Regions from separate parts of the Nocardiopsis coralliicola genome, predicted to be linked through region 1. Evidence: riboswitches for the same ligand, from Rfam matches in the RefSeq annotation. Region 1 holds a riboswitch; each other region holds the start of a gene.

Region 1 (3,463 bases):
GTCGGCGGCCTGGAGCGCGCGGGCGACGGCGCCGCGGCCGCCGGTGGCCCTGCCGTCGGTGACCAGGATCAGCAGCGGCCGCATCCGCGGGTCGCGCAGCCGCTCGCGGCGCAGCACCCGCGCCGACTCCAGCAGTCCCTCCGCGACCGGCGTTCGGCCGCCGGCGGGCAGTGCGTCGAGCCGGGCCGCGGCGATGTCGACCGAGCGGGTCGGCGGCAGCGCCAGCTCGGCGCTGCTGCCGCGGAAGGTGACCAGGCCGACCTTGTCGCGCCGCCGGTAGGCGTCCAGCAGCAGCGACAGGACCGCGGTCTTCACCGCCGCCATGCGCTTGCGCGCGGCCATGGAGCCCGAAGCGTCGACGCAGAACAGGACGAGGTTGGCCTCCTGCCCCTCGCGGACGGCAACCCGCAGGTCGCCCGGCCGGATCTGCAGGGGCCGCCCGCCCGGGGCGCCGCCCGGCTCGGAGGCGGTGTCTCCGCCGGATCCGGCCCGCGGACGCGTCGCGGCGGTGCGCACCGTCTCCACCAGGTGGATCGCCGACCCGCTCCCGGCTCCGGGCTCCACGGCGCCGACCCGGCGCCCGCGGGTGCCCCGGGCACGACTGCGGCGGCCGTCAGCGCCGGCGCCGGTGCCGCGCGCCGTGAAGGTGCGCGGGCGGTACGGCTTCTCCGCGGCGACCGGTGCCGCGCCGGGAGCGGGCTGCTGGCCGGCCTCCTCCTCGGGCTCGGAGGTGTCGCCGGACGGGGTGTCGGGCGGGGTGTCGTTGTCCGCTCCGGGACCGTTCTCCGGTGCCGGGGCCTGGGGGCCGCTGTCCTCCTCGCCTCCGTCCGAGGACTCCTGCTCGCTGCCCTCCGGGGCCTCCGGCGGCGCTGAGTCGTCGGGGCCGCCGTCCGGGCGGTCGGGCTCCGGCTCGGGCTGCGGCGGGTCGGGCTCGGGCTCGTCGTCGCCGAGGATGCGGTCGAGCAGCTCCTCGTCCAGGCCGGGGGCGTCGAACGGGGCGCGGCGGCGCCGGTGCGGCAGAGCCAGCAGGGCGGCGCGGCGGATGTCGGCACGAGTGACGGCGCCGCGGCCCTCCCAGGCAGCGTGCGCGACAGCGGTGCGGGCGGTGACGAGGTCGGCGCGGAGCCCGTCGACCTCGAACGCGGCGCATACCTCGGCGATCTTGGTGAGGGCGGCATCGGACAGCCGGACCGTGCGCACGGCGTCCCGCGCGGCGGCGATCCGCTCGGCCAGCGCCTTCTCGGCCGGCCGGTAGCGCTCGGTGAACGCCTCCGGCTCGGCGTCGAACGCCATCCGGCGCCGCACCACCTCGACGCGCGCGGCCGGGTCGGCCGGCGCGGCGACCTCGACGGTGAGACCGAAGCGGTCGAGGAGCTGCGGGCGGAGCTCGCCCTCCTCGGGGTTCATGGTGCCGATGAGCTGGAAGCGCGCCGGGTGCTCGACGGAGAAGCCGTCCCGCTCGACCGACGCGCGCCCGGTCGCGGCGGCGTCCAGAAGCAGGTCCACGAGGTGGTCGTGGAGGAGGTTGACCTCGTCGACGTAGAGCAGGCCGCGGTGGGCTTTGGCGAGCAGGCCGGGCTCGTAGGCGACCTGGCCGCGGGAGAGGGCCTGTTCGAGGTGGAGGGAGCCGAGGACGCGGTCCTCGGTGGCGCCGACCGGAAGTTCGACCAGGCGCACCGGCCGGCTCTCCACCGGCGTGCCGGGCTCGAAGGGGCCGTCCGGCGAGGTCTGGGCGGGGTCGCCGGGGTCCACCGAGAAGCGGTCGCCCTGGTAGACGCCGATGGCGGGGAGGAGAGGGGCGAGCGCGCGGGCCGCGGTCGACTTGGCGGTGCCCTTCTCGCCGCGCACCAGCACGCCGCCGATCTCCGGGGAGACACTGGTCAGGGCGAGGGAGAGGCCGAGGTCGTCGAGCGGCTCGGTGTCGCAGCCGACGATCGCGGAAAACGGATAGGGCGATGCCCGCAATGGCATGGGAGGCTCCCGCTCGTTGCGCCATGGGTGGAACAGGCGCGGGGCCGGTCTTCGGACTGGCCGGGTCCCCTGTCAAGGGGCCCAGTTCACCGCAGCGGGCCTGTGCCGGACTCTCACCGGCTTCCCAGATTCTCCCCTTCGCGCCGCATCTCCCGCCCGTCCTCCGGGACGGTACGAAAGGTGGGCGATCGGGGCACCCCACGCCTCCGCCACGATAACGTCAGGGCCATGACGGCTGATCAGCGCCCTCCCCTCCCCGCCGGCGGCACCGGGAACGCCGCCGCAAAGACGCAGGAAGCAGCGGAGGCCGGGGCGGCGCAGGACGCTCGCGGCAGCGCCGGCAGCGCAGGGTGCGCCGCGGGGACCTCACCGGAACCCGGCCGCGGACCTGCCGCAGCCGGAGACTCCTCGGAAGCGGGGGACGCCGCGGTGACCGTGATCGGCATCGGAGCGGACGGCTGGGCGGGCCTGCCCGAGCGGCTGCGCCGGCGTGTGCTCGGCGCCGGTGCCGTGCTGGGCGGCCGCCGCCACTTGGCGATGCTGCCGGACTCCCCCGGCCAGGACCGGCGCCCCTGGCCGTCACCGCTGCGCGAAGGGCTGCCGCACCTGCTCGGCGCGGTGCACGGGCGCTCCGTGGTCGCGCTGGCTTCGGGCGACCCGCTGGTGTCGGGGATCGCGACCGCGCTCATCGACCTGCTCGGACCGGACGCCGTCGAGGTGGAGCCGGCCCTGTCGTCAGTGGCGCTCGCGCGGGCGCGGATGCGCTGGCCGGCGGAGCGCTGCACCGTCGTCACCCTGGTCGGACGCGACCCTCGCCTGGTGTTGCGGCACCTTTCCCCGGGGCACCGGCTGCTGGTGCTGTCCGCGGACGCGTCGACCCCGGCCGGCGTCGCCCGCCTGCTCGACTCCGCGGGCTACGGGGCAAGCACGCTCACGGTACTCGGCGACCTGGGTGCGGACCGGGAGTCGCGCACGTCGGGCACCGCGTCGGACTGGGCTGCGGCGCCCCCGGAGCTGCCCGCACTGCACGTGCTCGCGGTGGAGTGTGCCGGGCCGCCGGCGTACGGACTGCTGGCGGGGCTTCCGGACGACGCGTTCGAGCACGATGGGCAGCTGACCAAACGCGACCTGCGCGCCTCGGCGCTGGCCCGGCTGGCGCCGGCGCCCGGTGCCCACCTGTGGGACATCGGCGCGGGCTCGGGCGCCGTCGGTATCGAGTGGATGCGGTCCCACCCGGCCTGCACGGCAACGGCAGTCGAGGCCGACGCCGGCCGCGCCGCCCGCATCGCCCGCAACGCGGGCCGCCTCGGTGTGCCCGGCCTCCAGGTCGTCCAGGGCCGGGCTCCCGGCTTGCTGCCGGACCTCCCCGCCCCGGACGCCGTCTTCATCGGCGGCGGCGCCACCCGCCCGGGCGTCCTCGACACGTGCCTGGACGCGCTCCTTCCGGGCGGCCGCCTCGTCGTCCACGGCGTCACCCTGGAAACCGAACAGC
Region 2 (3,463 bases), on a different contig from region 1:
GGTCGACCGGTACCGGCGCGGCTCGCGGACACTGGTCGACGTCTGCGCGCACTACGAGATCCGGCTGGCTCCGGGCGAGGCGCACGGCTGCGAGGCGGACGCGCTCGCCGCGGCGCGACTGGCTTGGCGGCTGGGGTCCACCCGCCCCGAGCTCGCCGCGATGACCGCCGACGACCTGCACCAGGCGCAGCGGCTCTGGCGTTCGGAGCAGGCCGCCTCCTTCGAGGCGTACCTGCGCCGCTCGAAGGACCCAGGCGCCGTCATCGAACGGGCCTGGCCCCTGGTCCCCCGCCCCGCCGCCGACTGAGTTTCCCCACCCTGTGGACGGAGCGGCGCCACGGCACACGGGCGCCGGTGCGCCCCGCTGACGGAATCCCCTCCAGGGGGCGGGACACGCTCTCGACCGGGGCCCGGAGGGCGCGGCAGGTGCTCAGCGCTGCGCTGCTGCCGTGCCGCCGGCCGGACGGGCAGAGCGGGCGCCGTCCGCCGGGGCGCTCCCCGACCGGCCCTCCTCAGGCCAGCGCGCGGAGCGGCTCAGCGAGTTCAGCGGTGTAGAAGTCCAGGAAGGCGTCGACGTCGCCGCCTGCGTTGAGCAGTGCGAGGCGGTCGTAGCCGGCCTCCGCGAACCGGGACACCTGGGCGACGTGCTCCGCGGCGTCGGGCCCCGCGGAGACCATGCCTGCGACGTCGTCCACCGTCACCGCCGCCGATGCGGCGTCGAAGTTCACCGGGTTCGGAAGCTCCGCCATCACCTTCCACCCGCCGGCCGCGAACCGGATCATCTCGCGCGCCCTTCGCAGCGCCTCGTCCCGGTCCGGCCCCACGGCCAGGGGCACCTCGTTGTAGCGGGCGCCGCCCCCGCCCGCACGGGCATACACCTCGGCGATGTCGGAGCGCGGCTCGTTGGCGAAGAGTGCGTCCCCGTGTTCGGCGGCGAGCTCGGCGGCACGCGGGCCGCCCGCCGCGACCACGATCTCCGGCGGCGTGTCCGGCAGATCGAAGACCCGCGCGTCCTCCAGCGTGATGTGCTCGCCGTCGAAGGAGTGGTAGCCGCCGGACCAGAGCAGCCGGATGACGTGCAGCGCCTCCTCCAGCATCCGGTGGCGGATGTGGACGGGCGGCCACCCCAGCCCCACGACGTGCTCGTTCAGCCGCTCCCCCGCGCCGACCCCGAGGAAGTGCCGTCCTTGGGCGAGCAGCGCGACCGTCGCCGACGCCTGCGCCACCAGCGCCGGGTGGTAGCGGAGGGTCGGGCAGGTGACACCCGTGCCGAGCCGGATGCGCTCGGTCCGCTCGGCGATCGCCGCCAGCACCGACCAGGCGAACGGCGAGTGGCCCTGGCTGTCGAGCCAGGGATGGAAGTGGTCGCTGATCTCCACGAAGTCCAGGCCCGCCTCCTCGGCCCGCACTGCCTGCCGGACGAGTTCCCGGGGCCCGTACTGCTCCGCCATGAGCTTGAGTCCGAACTGCACCGTGCCACCTCCGTGCTCGCTGCGTCTGTGCCCGCGCACGCCGGGACGGCTCCCGGCATGCGGCGGGCGGCCTCGGGGTGGCCGTAACCGGTGCGCCCCGCGGCTAACACGGGGAGGCGCAGGGTTGGGGAAATACTGACCGTGCGATCATGTGGCTGCGCGGCCGGACGTGGCCGGGCAGCACACACCGTGCACCGAGAGGTGCAGTACCGAACAGCAACGACGGCGGAGACGAGGAAGCCGGTGCGAATCCGGCGCGGTCCCGCCACTGTGAGTCGGAGAGCCGGTCCCCGCAGACGCCACCGCCGCCGGGCGGGAAGGCAGGGACCGCGCGATGACCCGCGAGCCAGGAGACTCACCGCCGTCGTCCTCGACACCCGGGGCGGATCTCCCCGCGAGAGGATGGCACGCATGGACGCACGGATGAGGCCACCGGTCTGCTCCGCGTCCGGCCGCCGGCCGGGCCGAGGCGACACGGAAGGACCTGCCGCCCCATGCCGTACACAGCGCCGCCCCGGAAGGCACCGGCCCGGACCCCAGGGCCCCGCCCGCACCAGGACCTGATGGGCCGGTCACGCGGCGGCTCCGCAGCAGCAGCACTCACCGATGCCGCGTCGCTCGGCGGCTTCTTCTCAGCCGTCCCCGCAGAAGCGGGGACGGGCCGGCCGGTCGAGGCGCTGTGGAGCCGCGCCGAACTGGTCCCGCGGATCGCCGCCACCCGGCGGGCGTTCGCCGAACGCGCCGGGGTGGGGGTGGCGAGGGTGGAGCCGCGGGTCGCGGCGTCCGTGCTGTTCCAGAGTGTCGCCGCGCGCCTGCTCAGCCCGGCGGTGGCGACGGCGGCACTGCACGGCGCCGTCCCGGACCCCGCCGCGCTGCGGTGGGCGGATCCCGCGGGCGGCCCGCTGCAGCTCCTGGTGGCCGGCGGCCCCGGCGATGTCGCGCACGGCCGCGGGCCCCGCGCGGTCGGCGCGGCGGTGGCGCGGTTCTACGTGGCGGGGCTGCTGGCGCCGGCGTCGACGGCCTTCCGCGCCGCAGCCCCCGTCTCGCCGACCGTGCTGCGCGGCAACGCGGCCTCCTCGGTCGCCGCGGCAGCCGAGATGGTGGCCCGGCAGCGCCCCGAGGCCGCCGGAGCCGCGGAAGCGGTCGCACGGGCCGTCCTCGCGGACGCCGACCTTGCCGACGCGATCGACTGGCACGCACCGCTCAGCGCCTCCCCTCCGACCCCCTACCAGCGGCGCAGCTGCTGCCTCTACTACCGGCTGCCGGGCATGGGCACCTGTGGAGACTGCGTGCTGCGGTGACGCGCTGCCGCCGCGGGCCCGCGCTGCTCCGGCGCTCTACCCGTGGCTGGCGGCGCGAGGATGGCCGAACCCTCGGGGTGGTCGGCGGGAGCCAGGCGACCGCGGGTTCGGCGTAGAGCACCAAGGCAGCGGGCGGCTTCGTCGGCGGTCTTTCCGCTCTGTCCCGCCGCTCCCGGCCGCTGCGCGGCCAGAGTTTCCACTGTTCGCGGGCTGGAGCGGACGGGACGGCTCGGAGCGCAGGCTCCCGCGCCCAGGTGGCCCGGGTGGCAGCTGGTCAGTGCGTCGGACAAGCGCAACAGCGGCCGGCGAAGCCGCCCTTGCCTTTAACGCCGTGGGCCTGCCCCGCGACCAGCACAACCCCGGCCGCTGCCGCGCCGGCAGCGGCCGCCCTTCCCGGTCCGCGTCAGGCCCTCGTCGTCTTCGTCATTCGGCTGACCCCAGGTTGCGGTGCGACGCGGGCCATGGTGCCGGCCCCGGCCGGTCGGCGGTCCGTGCCGGGCCGGCCGGTGCCAGCGCGTCCGGGTCAGACCACCGCGAGGGTGAACGCGAAGACGGCGGCGCAGATCGCCAGCATCCCGAGACTGGCGGTGAAGTTGCGGCCGAAGTCCCGGACCCGGATGTGCGCGCCCGCCGCAAGCACGAAGTAGACGGTGAGCGCGCCCGCCGTCAGCACCGCCAGCGGCGGAAACC
Region 3 (3,463 bases), on a different contig from region 1:
CCGTAGGGCGGCCGCATCAGGGTCGGGCGCGCCCCGGTCTCCCGGGCCACCAGCGAGCTGACCGGCGCCAGCTCCTCCTCGACGCCGCCCTTGTCGAGCGTGGTGAGGTCGGGGTGGCTCTCGGTGTGGTTGGCGATCTCGTGGCCCTCGGCGTAGGCGCGGCGCACCGTGGTCGGGTGCTCGCGCACCGGCTCGCCGGTCACGAAGAACGTCGCGTGCGCATCGTGCTCGGCGAACGCGTCGAGCACGTCGCCGGTCCGGCCGCCGGGGCCGTCGTCGAAGGTCAGCGCCAGGCACTTGGCCTTCTCGCCGGAGCAGTCGACGTCTTCGGCGCCCGGCTGGCCCGGGACCGCGGCCGGCTTGCCGCCGTCCTTGGGCGCCGCGGCGCCCTCCAACCGGAAGTCGCGGGTGACCTGGGTGGAGGCGGACAGGGCCCGCTCGCCGAACTCCGACAGCAGCGGCTCGGCCTCCTTGCGCGGCACGACCGCGCGCACCGGCTCGCCGTCCTCGCCGCCGGACAGCTGGCCGTCGTCGAATTCGGCGACCAGGTCGCCGCCGGGCGTGAAGCCCAGCGAGTCGTACATGCGCGCGATGGGGTAGAGGTCGCCGGTCTCGACCCCGTCCTCGTCCAGCTGCTTGGCGACGGCCTTGTGCAGCTCGGCCAGCTCGGCGTCGCCGGCGAGCAGTTCGCTGGCGTAGGCCGGGCGGCCCTCCTTGGCGTCGTACCAGTAGGTGGAGTAGGAGGTGCGCTTCCCCTCGGAGTCCTCCTCGTCCTGCACGAAGCGGACCCCGAGCACGTCGCCGCCGGCAGCGCTCAGCGCGCCCTTGATGGACAGCGACTTGGCCCCGGGGTTGGCGTCGACGAAGTCGTCGGCCTCGGTACCGGTGACGTCCTTGAGCCGTTCGGTGAACGGGTCGGCACCGGGCACCTTCGGATAGGCCACGTCGATGCTGACGTCGCCGTCGTCGGAGTCGGTCTCCTCGCCGAGGCCCGGCACCGTAGCCGGATCCACCTCGGTGATCGCGTCGGCGGGGCCGGCGGGCTTCTCCGGCGGGGACTCCTCGGTTCCGGATGCGTGCTCGCCGCCGCCGGGACTGCAGGCGCTGAGTGCGAGCGCAACGGCGGCGGCACCGAGAGCGGTGCGGCGGGCTGTGGTTGAGCGGTAGCGGATCACCTGGAGATCGTCTTCCTCACGTAGACGAACCTGGACCTCGCAGGATCATCGCACTCGGGGAAGGGGCGAAGCCGGGGAGCGAGGTCATGGGGAGGGAAAGCCTTGGGACGGGAAGGCCAAGCGGGCCCGGTCCCTGGACACCGAAACGGACCCACCTATACTTGCAGCCGCGATCGGTTCACGCACCGTACATCCGGTGGGTGTCGCAAGAGGGAACCCGGTGGGATTCCGGGACTGCCCCGCAGCGGTGAACGGGAACGAAAGCCGTCAAGAGCACTGGGCCAGGCGCCTGGGAAGCGACGGCCGGTAGATCCGGCACCGCCGAGCCCCTGACGGGCCCGGCGGAGCCCCGCCCGTGAGTCCGAATACCTGCCGGTCGCCCGGCGGCGCGCCCGCGCCGCCGGAGGTCGGTGCGCCCCGCGGGAGGGTGCGCGGACGGGCGGTGCGGTGTGCCGCGCCCGCGCCTTTCGCGGCGCCCGGGCGGCACCGGCCTCCCCGTCGTTCGCGCGCGCCCCGCTCCGGCGGCCGGCCGCAGGTCGATCGACGAGGGAGAGACGACACCAGAATGGTCTCCACCGCACACGGCTATCCGCGGATCGGACCCGACCGCGAACTCAAGAAGGCGTGCGAGTCGTACTGGGCTGGGCGCATCGGCGCCGCCGAGCTCGACGCCGTCGGCGCCCGCCTCCGGCGCGGCGCATGGGAGGACTTCCGCGCGGCCGGGATCGGCGCGATCCCGTCCAACACCTTCTCCTACTACGACCACATGCTCGACGCGGCGCTGCTGTTCGGCGCCGTCCCCGAGCGGTTCGGCCCGGCGCCCGAGGGCGACCGGGAGGCGGAACTCGCCCACTACTTCACCCTGGCGCGCGGCACCGGGGAGGTGCCGCCGCTGGAGATGACGAAGTGGTTCGACACCAACTACCACTACCTCGTCCCGGAACTCGGCCCGCAGACCCGGTTCCGGCTGGCCGGAACCAAGCCGATCGCGGAGTTCACCCAGGCGCGCGGGCTGGGCTTTGCTACCCGCCCGGTCCTGGTCGGGCCGCTCACCTTCCTCGCCCTGTCCAAGCCGGACAGCGGCGCTCCCGGTGACTGGAGCCCGTTCGCGCTCCTGGACGGCCTCGTCGCCGCCTACCGCGAGCTGCTGGCCGCGCTCGCCAACGCCGGCGCGGAGGCGGTCCAGCTGGACGAGCCGATCCTCGCCACCGACGAGGGCCGCCGGCGCACCGCCGAGCTCAGCCGCGCCTACACCGCGCTCGGCGCCCTCGGCACGCGTCCCGAGATCACCGTCTCCACCTACTTCGGCTCGATCGGCACCGCCGCACTGGAGGCCCTGAAGGACACCGCGGTGGAGCGCATCGGCCTCGACCTGGTGGCCGGGCCGGAGGCGGCGCGCGAGCTGGCCGCCGTCTCCGGGCTGGGCGGCAAGGCGCTCGTCGCCGGCGTCGTCGACGGACGCAACGTGTGGCGGACCGACGTCGCCGCGGCCCTGGCCACCCTCACCCCGCTGCTCGGCCTCGCCCGCGAGGTCGACGTGTCCACCTCCTGCTCGCTGCTGCACGTGCCGGTGGACCTCGAGGCCGAGACCGGCCTCGACCCGGCCCTCAAGGCCCGGCTGGCGTTCGCCCGGCAGAAGCTCGACGAGGTCGCACTGCTGGCCGGCGCACTCGACGGCGGCGGATCCGCCGGCGACCTGGCCAGGGCCCGGGAGCCGCTGCCGGAGCCGGCGGGCTTCCGCGACCCGCGGGTCCGCGCGCGCCTGGCGGCGCTCGGCAGCGGCACCGGGCGCGCCGAGGAGCGGCGCGGCGCCCGGGGCGCGGGACTGCCGCCGCTGCCCACCACCACCATCGGCTCCTTCCCGCAGACCGAGGACATCCGCAAGGCCCGCGCCGAGCACCGTGCCGGGAGCATCACCGGCGCCGAGTACGAGGCGCGGATGCGCGCCGAGATCGACTCGGTGATCGCACTGCAGGAGGACATCGGCCTGGACGTGCTCGTGCACGGTGAGCCGGAGCGCAACGACATGGTGCAGTACTTCGCCGAGCGGCTGGGCGGGTTCACCACCACCGCGAAGGGCTGGGTGCAGTCCTACGGATCGCGGTGCGTGCGCCCGCCGATCCTGTACGGCGACGTCAACCGGCCCGCGCCGATGACCGTCGAGTGGGCGCGCTATGCCCAGTCGCGCACCGACAAGCCGGTCAAGGGCATGCTCACCGGCCCGGTCACCATCCTCGCCTGGTCCTTCGTCCGCGGCGACCAGCCGCTCGCCGAGACCGCCCGCCAGG
Region 4 (3,463 bases), on a different contig from region 1:
GCCGATCTGGACCGCCTGGAATTCCGCGCCGTGCAGTCCGGTGATCACGCCGCGGTCGCCGCAGAGCTACTCGCGCTCGCCAACGCGGTGGACGCCGACTCCGAGATCTCCCGCGCCGAACTCTTCGTCCGCGCCGGCGAGCAGTGGGAGATGGCCCAGGAGGCCGAGCGGGCGGCGGGCGCCTACCAGCGGGCGATCGACGACGGCGGCACCACCATCATCGACGCGCGCGCCCTCCTCGCCGGCGCGCTGCTCGAACTCGACCGCGGCCCCGACGCGCAGGCGCAGCTGGCGCGGCTGCACCGGGAGGGCCCGCGGAACCTGCCCACCTTCATCCACATCACCGAAACCCTGCAGGCGCACGGCGACCTTGCGGCGGCGCAGGAGTGGGCGACGCTCGGTGTGGAGCGCTTCCGGCACCAGGACGTCTCCCCGTTCGTGCACGACCTGCTGATGGAGCTGCTGCGGATCCGCTTCCGCATCCGGGTCGACCTGGGTCTGGACGAGGACGCCCTGGACCGGATGCTGGACTAGGCCCGGCCGCGCTGCGCCCTGGCCCGCGCCCCGCTGCGGCGTCCTCGACCGGCGGCCGAGCGGAACGACGGATTCACCCCGGCTCCCGCCGAGCCGGCGCGCCCGCAGCACCGCACGCGGTGGACGCCCGCTTCCGGAAGACACCCGGCCCCGGCTACCGGGGCAGGGGTGTCGGGTGGCTCACTGTCCTGCTGCTCTTCTCGCCCGGGCGCGCCCTCGCGGCGTTCTCCTCAGCCGGGAAGGCGAGGAGGAAAAGCGCCCGCCTGGCCTTCCCCGCCGGTCGTGCGACGGGGGCATCCGGCGGTACCGCTCGCGGTGGACGCCGCCTGCCCCACGCGCCCTAGGCCGCCAGCGAGCGGCCGAGCGCGTACGCCTCGGTGAGGCTGCGGCCCCGATAGGACGCCGTGGCCAGACCTGCCACGTGGTCGTCCCCGTTCACCGCGACCGAGCTGGGGACGTGCCGGAACAGCGGCGCGTCCGACATCGAGTCGCCGTAGGCCGTGCACGCCGCGAGCGGTATCCCCGCCGCGCGGCGGAACCGCTCGGCGATGTCCACCTTGTCCTCCGGGCGCAGGATGCCCCCCGGGGCCGGCGGCCCCGGGAACGGCGGACCGGGAAAGGCCGACGCGGCGACCGTGTCGAAGCCGAACGCGGTGAGGCGGCGTGCGTAGAAGTCCGGCGACATGGTGATGACCATGGAGTGCTCGCCGCGGTCGCGGATGTCGGCGCACACCCCGGCGATGCCGTCGAGGAAGGGCCCGGCCGTGAACGCCGCGGCCACGTGCTCCTCGGTGAGGCCGCGCCAGATCCCGAACAGCTCCGCGGAGAAGGCGCGGGTATCGATCTCTCCGGCGGCCAACCGCTGCTCCAGCACAGTGAGGGCCGGGGTGGTACCAGTGACGCGGGCGATCTCGAGCGACGCCGTGGTGCCGTGCAGGAGGGTGCCGTCCAGGTCGAAGATGTGGAGTCGCGTCATCGCCGCGGAGCCTAGCGCCCGGCCGCCCCGGAGGCAATCCCCAACGCCGCCGCGCCGCGGTGAGAATCCACGATCTTGCGGTGTTCGCGGAGTGGATACCCAAGATGTAGTATCGCTGCGCCGATGGTTCGCGACCGGGGCTGCCCCCCGGAAGCGACGAGAGAGGGAACCCGGTGCGAGTCCGGGACTGCCCCGCAGCGGTGAGCGGGAAGCCGCGCCGGCGCCTTGTGGCGGCGGCGCTCCGACATCCGCCAGAGCACTGGGCGCACGGCGCCTGGGAAGCGGCGGAGATGAGGCGGGACGGTTCGGCCGTCCCACGCCCGCGAGTCCGAAGACCTGCCATCGGTGTGCGCCGCGCGCACGCAGTACGGGGCCTCGAGGGAGGGCGTCGTGCATCGGGGGAACCGGCCGTGCCCGCACGGTCCGGACTGCTTCGCCGTTGCGCCCGCTCGCGGCCCCTCCGGTCGACGACTAGGTGGTTGGAGCGAGCATGACCCTCGACATTCCGAGCGCGTCCGCGGACGCACCCGGTGATCCGTCCGCGCGGATCGGCAGCGAGGTCCGCGAGGCGAGTACCGGGCTGGCCGGCGTATCGGCCGATGCGGTCATCGCCGAGGCCCAGCGCGGCCTCTTCCCCGGCATCAGCGACGCCGAGCTCGAACTCGCCCTGATCATGGCCGCCCGCAGCCACGTCGAAGACGACCCCGACTACTCCCACCTCGCCGCCCGACTCCTGCTCGGCACGCTGCGCCGGGAAGCCCTGTCCTTCGTCTCCGGCTTCCCCGACAGCGCCGGCCAGACCGCGATGGCCGAGCGCTACCCCGGCTACCTGGCGGACTACGTCGCCGCCGGTGTCCGGATCGGCCAGCTCGACCCGGAGCTGCAGAAGTTCGACCTGGAGCGCCTCGGTGCCGCCCTGCACCCCGAGCGCGACCTGCAGTTCACCTTCCTCGGCCTGCAGACCCTCTACGACCGCTACTTCCTGCACAGCGAGGGCACCCGCTACGAGCTGCCGCAGGCGTTCTTCATGCGCGTCGCCATGGGACTGGCACTCAACGAGGACGACCGCGACGGCCGCGCGATCGAGTTCTACGAGCTGCTCTCCTCGTTCGACTTCATGGCCTCCACCCCCACCCTCTTCAACGCCGGCACCCGCCACGCCCAGCTGTCGTCCTGCTTCCTCACCACCGTCGACGACGACCTCTCCGCCATCTTCAAGGGCATCTCCGACAACGCGCTGCTCTCCAAGTACTCCGGCGGCCTCGGCAACGACTGGACCCCCGTCCGCGGCATCGGCGCCCGCATCCGCGGCACCAACGGCCAGTCCCAGGGAGTCGTCCCGTTCCTGAAGGTCGCCAACGACACGGCGGTGGCGGTCAACCAGGGCGGGCGCCGCAAGGGCGCGGTGTGCGCGTACCTGGAGACGTGGCACATCGACGTCGAGGAGTTCCTCGACCTGCGGAAGAACACCGGGGACGAGCGGCGGCGGACGCATGACATGAACACGGCGAACTGGGTGCCGGACCTGTTCATGCAGCGGGTGGAGGCCGACGCGAAGTGGACGCTGTTCTCGCCGGACGAGGTGCCGGACCTGCACGACCTCTACGGGGCGGAGTTCGCCGCCCGCTACACCCGCTACGAGCGGGCCGCGGAGGCCGGCGAGATCGCGGTGTACCGGACGGTGCGGGCCGTCGACCTGTGGCGGCGGATGCTCACCATGCTGTTCGAGACCGGGCACCCCTGGATCACCTTCAAGGACCCCAGCAACCTGCGGTCGCCGCAGCAGCACCAGGGGGTCGTGCACTCCTCCAACCTGTGCACCGAGATCACGCTCAACACCTCGCCCGGCGACGAGGTGGCGGTCTGCAACCTCGGCTCCGTCAACCTCGCCCAGCACGTGCGCGGCGGGCAGCTCGACACCGAGCGGCTGCAGCGCACGGTCACGACGGCCGT

Evidence for each region. A riboswitch is a leader RNA that binds a small molecule or an ion and turns the genes downstream of it on or off. The one in region 1 is predicted to bind cobalamin.
Region 2: another riboswitch for cobalamin. It lies ahead of ACYVGT_RS11440 ((2Fe-2S)-binding protein); the one in region 1 lies ahead of ACYVGT_RS06370 (VWA domain-containing protein).
Region 3: another riboswitch for cobalamin. It lies ahead of metE (5-methyltetrahydropteroyltriglutamate--homocysteine S-methyltransferase); the one in region 1 lies ahead of ACYVGT_RS06370 (VWA domain-containing protein).
Region 4: another riboswitch for cobalamin. It lies ahead of ACYVGT_RS06705 (ribonucleoside-diphosphate reductase subunit alpha); the one in region 1 lies ahead of ACYVGT_RS06370 (VWA domain-containing protein).

What each region holds. Positions count from the first base shown of each region.
Region 1 covers NZ_BAAGXT010000005.1:162,981-166,443, reverse strand. Annotated here, with positions in the region: gene ACYVGT_RS06370 (VWA domain-containing protein) at 1-1,971, opposite strand, end outside; cobalamin riboswitch at 1,997-2,132, opposite strand; gene cbiE (precorrin-6y C5,15-methyltransferase (decarboxylating) subunit CbiE) at 2,401-3,463, shown strand, end outside.
Region 2 covers NZ_BAAGXT010000012.1:57,933-61,395, forward strand. Annotated here, with positions in the region: gene ACYVGT_RS11430 (exonuclease domain-containing protein) at 1-307, shown strand, start outside; gene ACYVGT_RS11435 (TIGR03557 family F420-dependent LLM class oxidoreductase) at 513-1,472, opposite strand; cobalamin riboswitch at 1,679-1,849, shown strand; gene ACYVGT_RS11440 ((2Fe-2S)-binding protein) at 2,036-2,773, shown strand; gene ACYVGT_RS11445 (DoxX family protein) at 3,297-3,463, opposite strand, start outside.
Region 3 covers NZ_BAAGXT010000056.1:16,534-19,996, reverse strand. Annotated here, with positions in the region: gene ACYVGT_RS25350 (polysaccharide deacetylase family protein) at 1-1,175, opposite strand, end outside; cobalamin riboswitch at 1,333-1,566, shown strand; gene metE (5-methyltetrahydropteroyltriglutamate--homocysteine S-methyltransferase) at 1,741-3,463, shown strand, end outside.
Region 4 covers NZ_BAAGXT010000006.1:3,129-6,591, forward strand. Annotated here, with positions in the region: gene ACYVGT_RS06695 (hypothetical protein) at 1-534, shown strand, start outside; gene ACYVGT_RS06700 (HAD family hydrolase) at 875-1,510, opposite strand; cobalamin riboswitch at 1,618-1,868, shown strand; gene ACYVGT_RS06705 (ribonucleoside-diphosphate reductase subunit alpha) at 2,001-3,463, shown strand, end outside.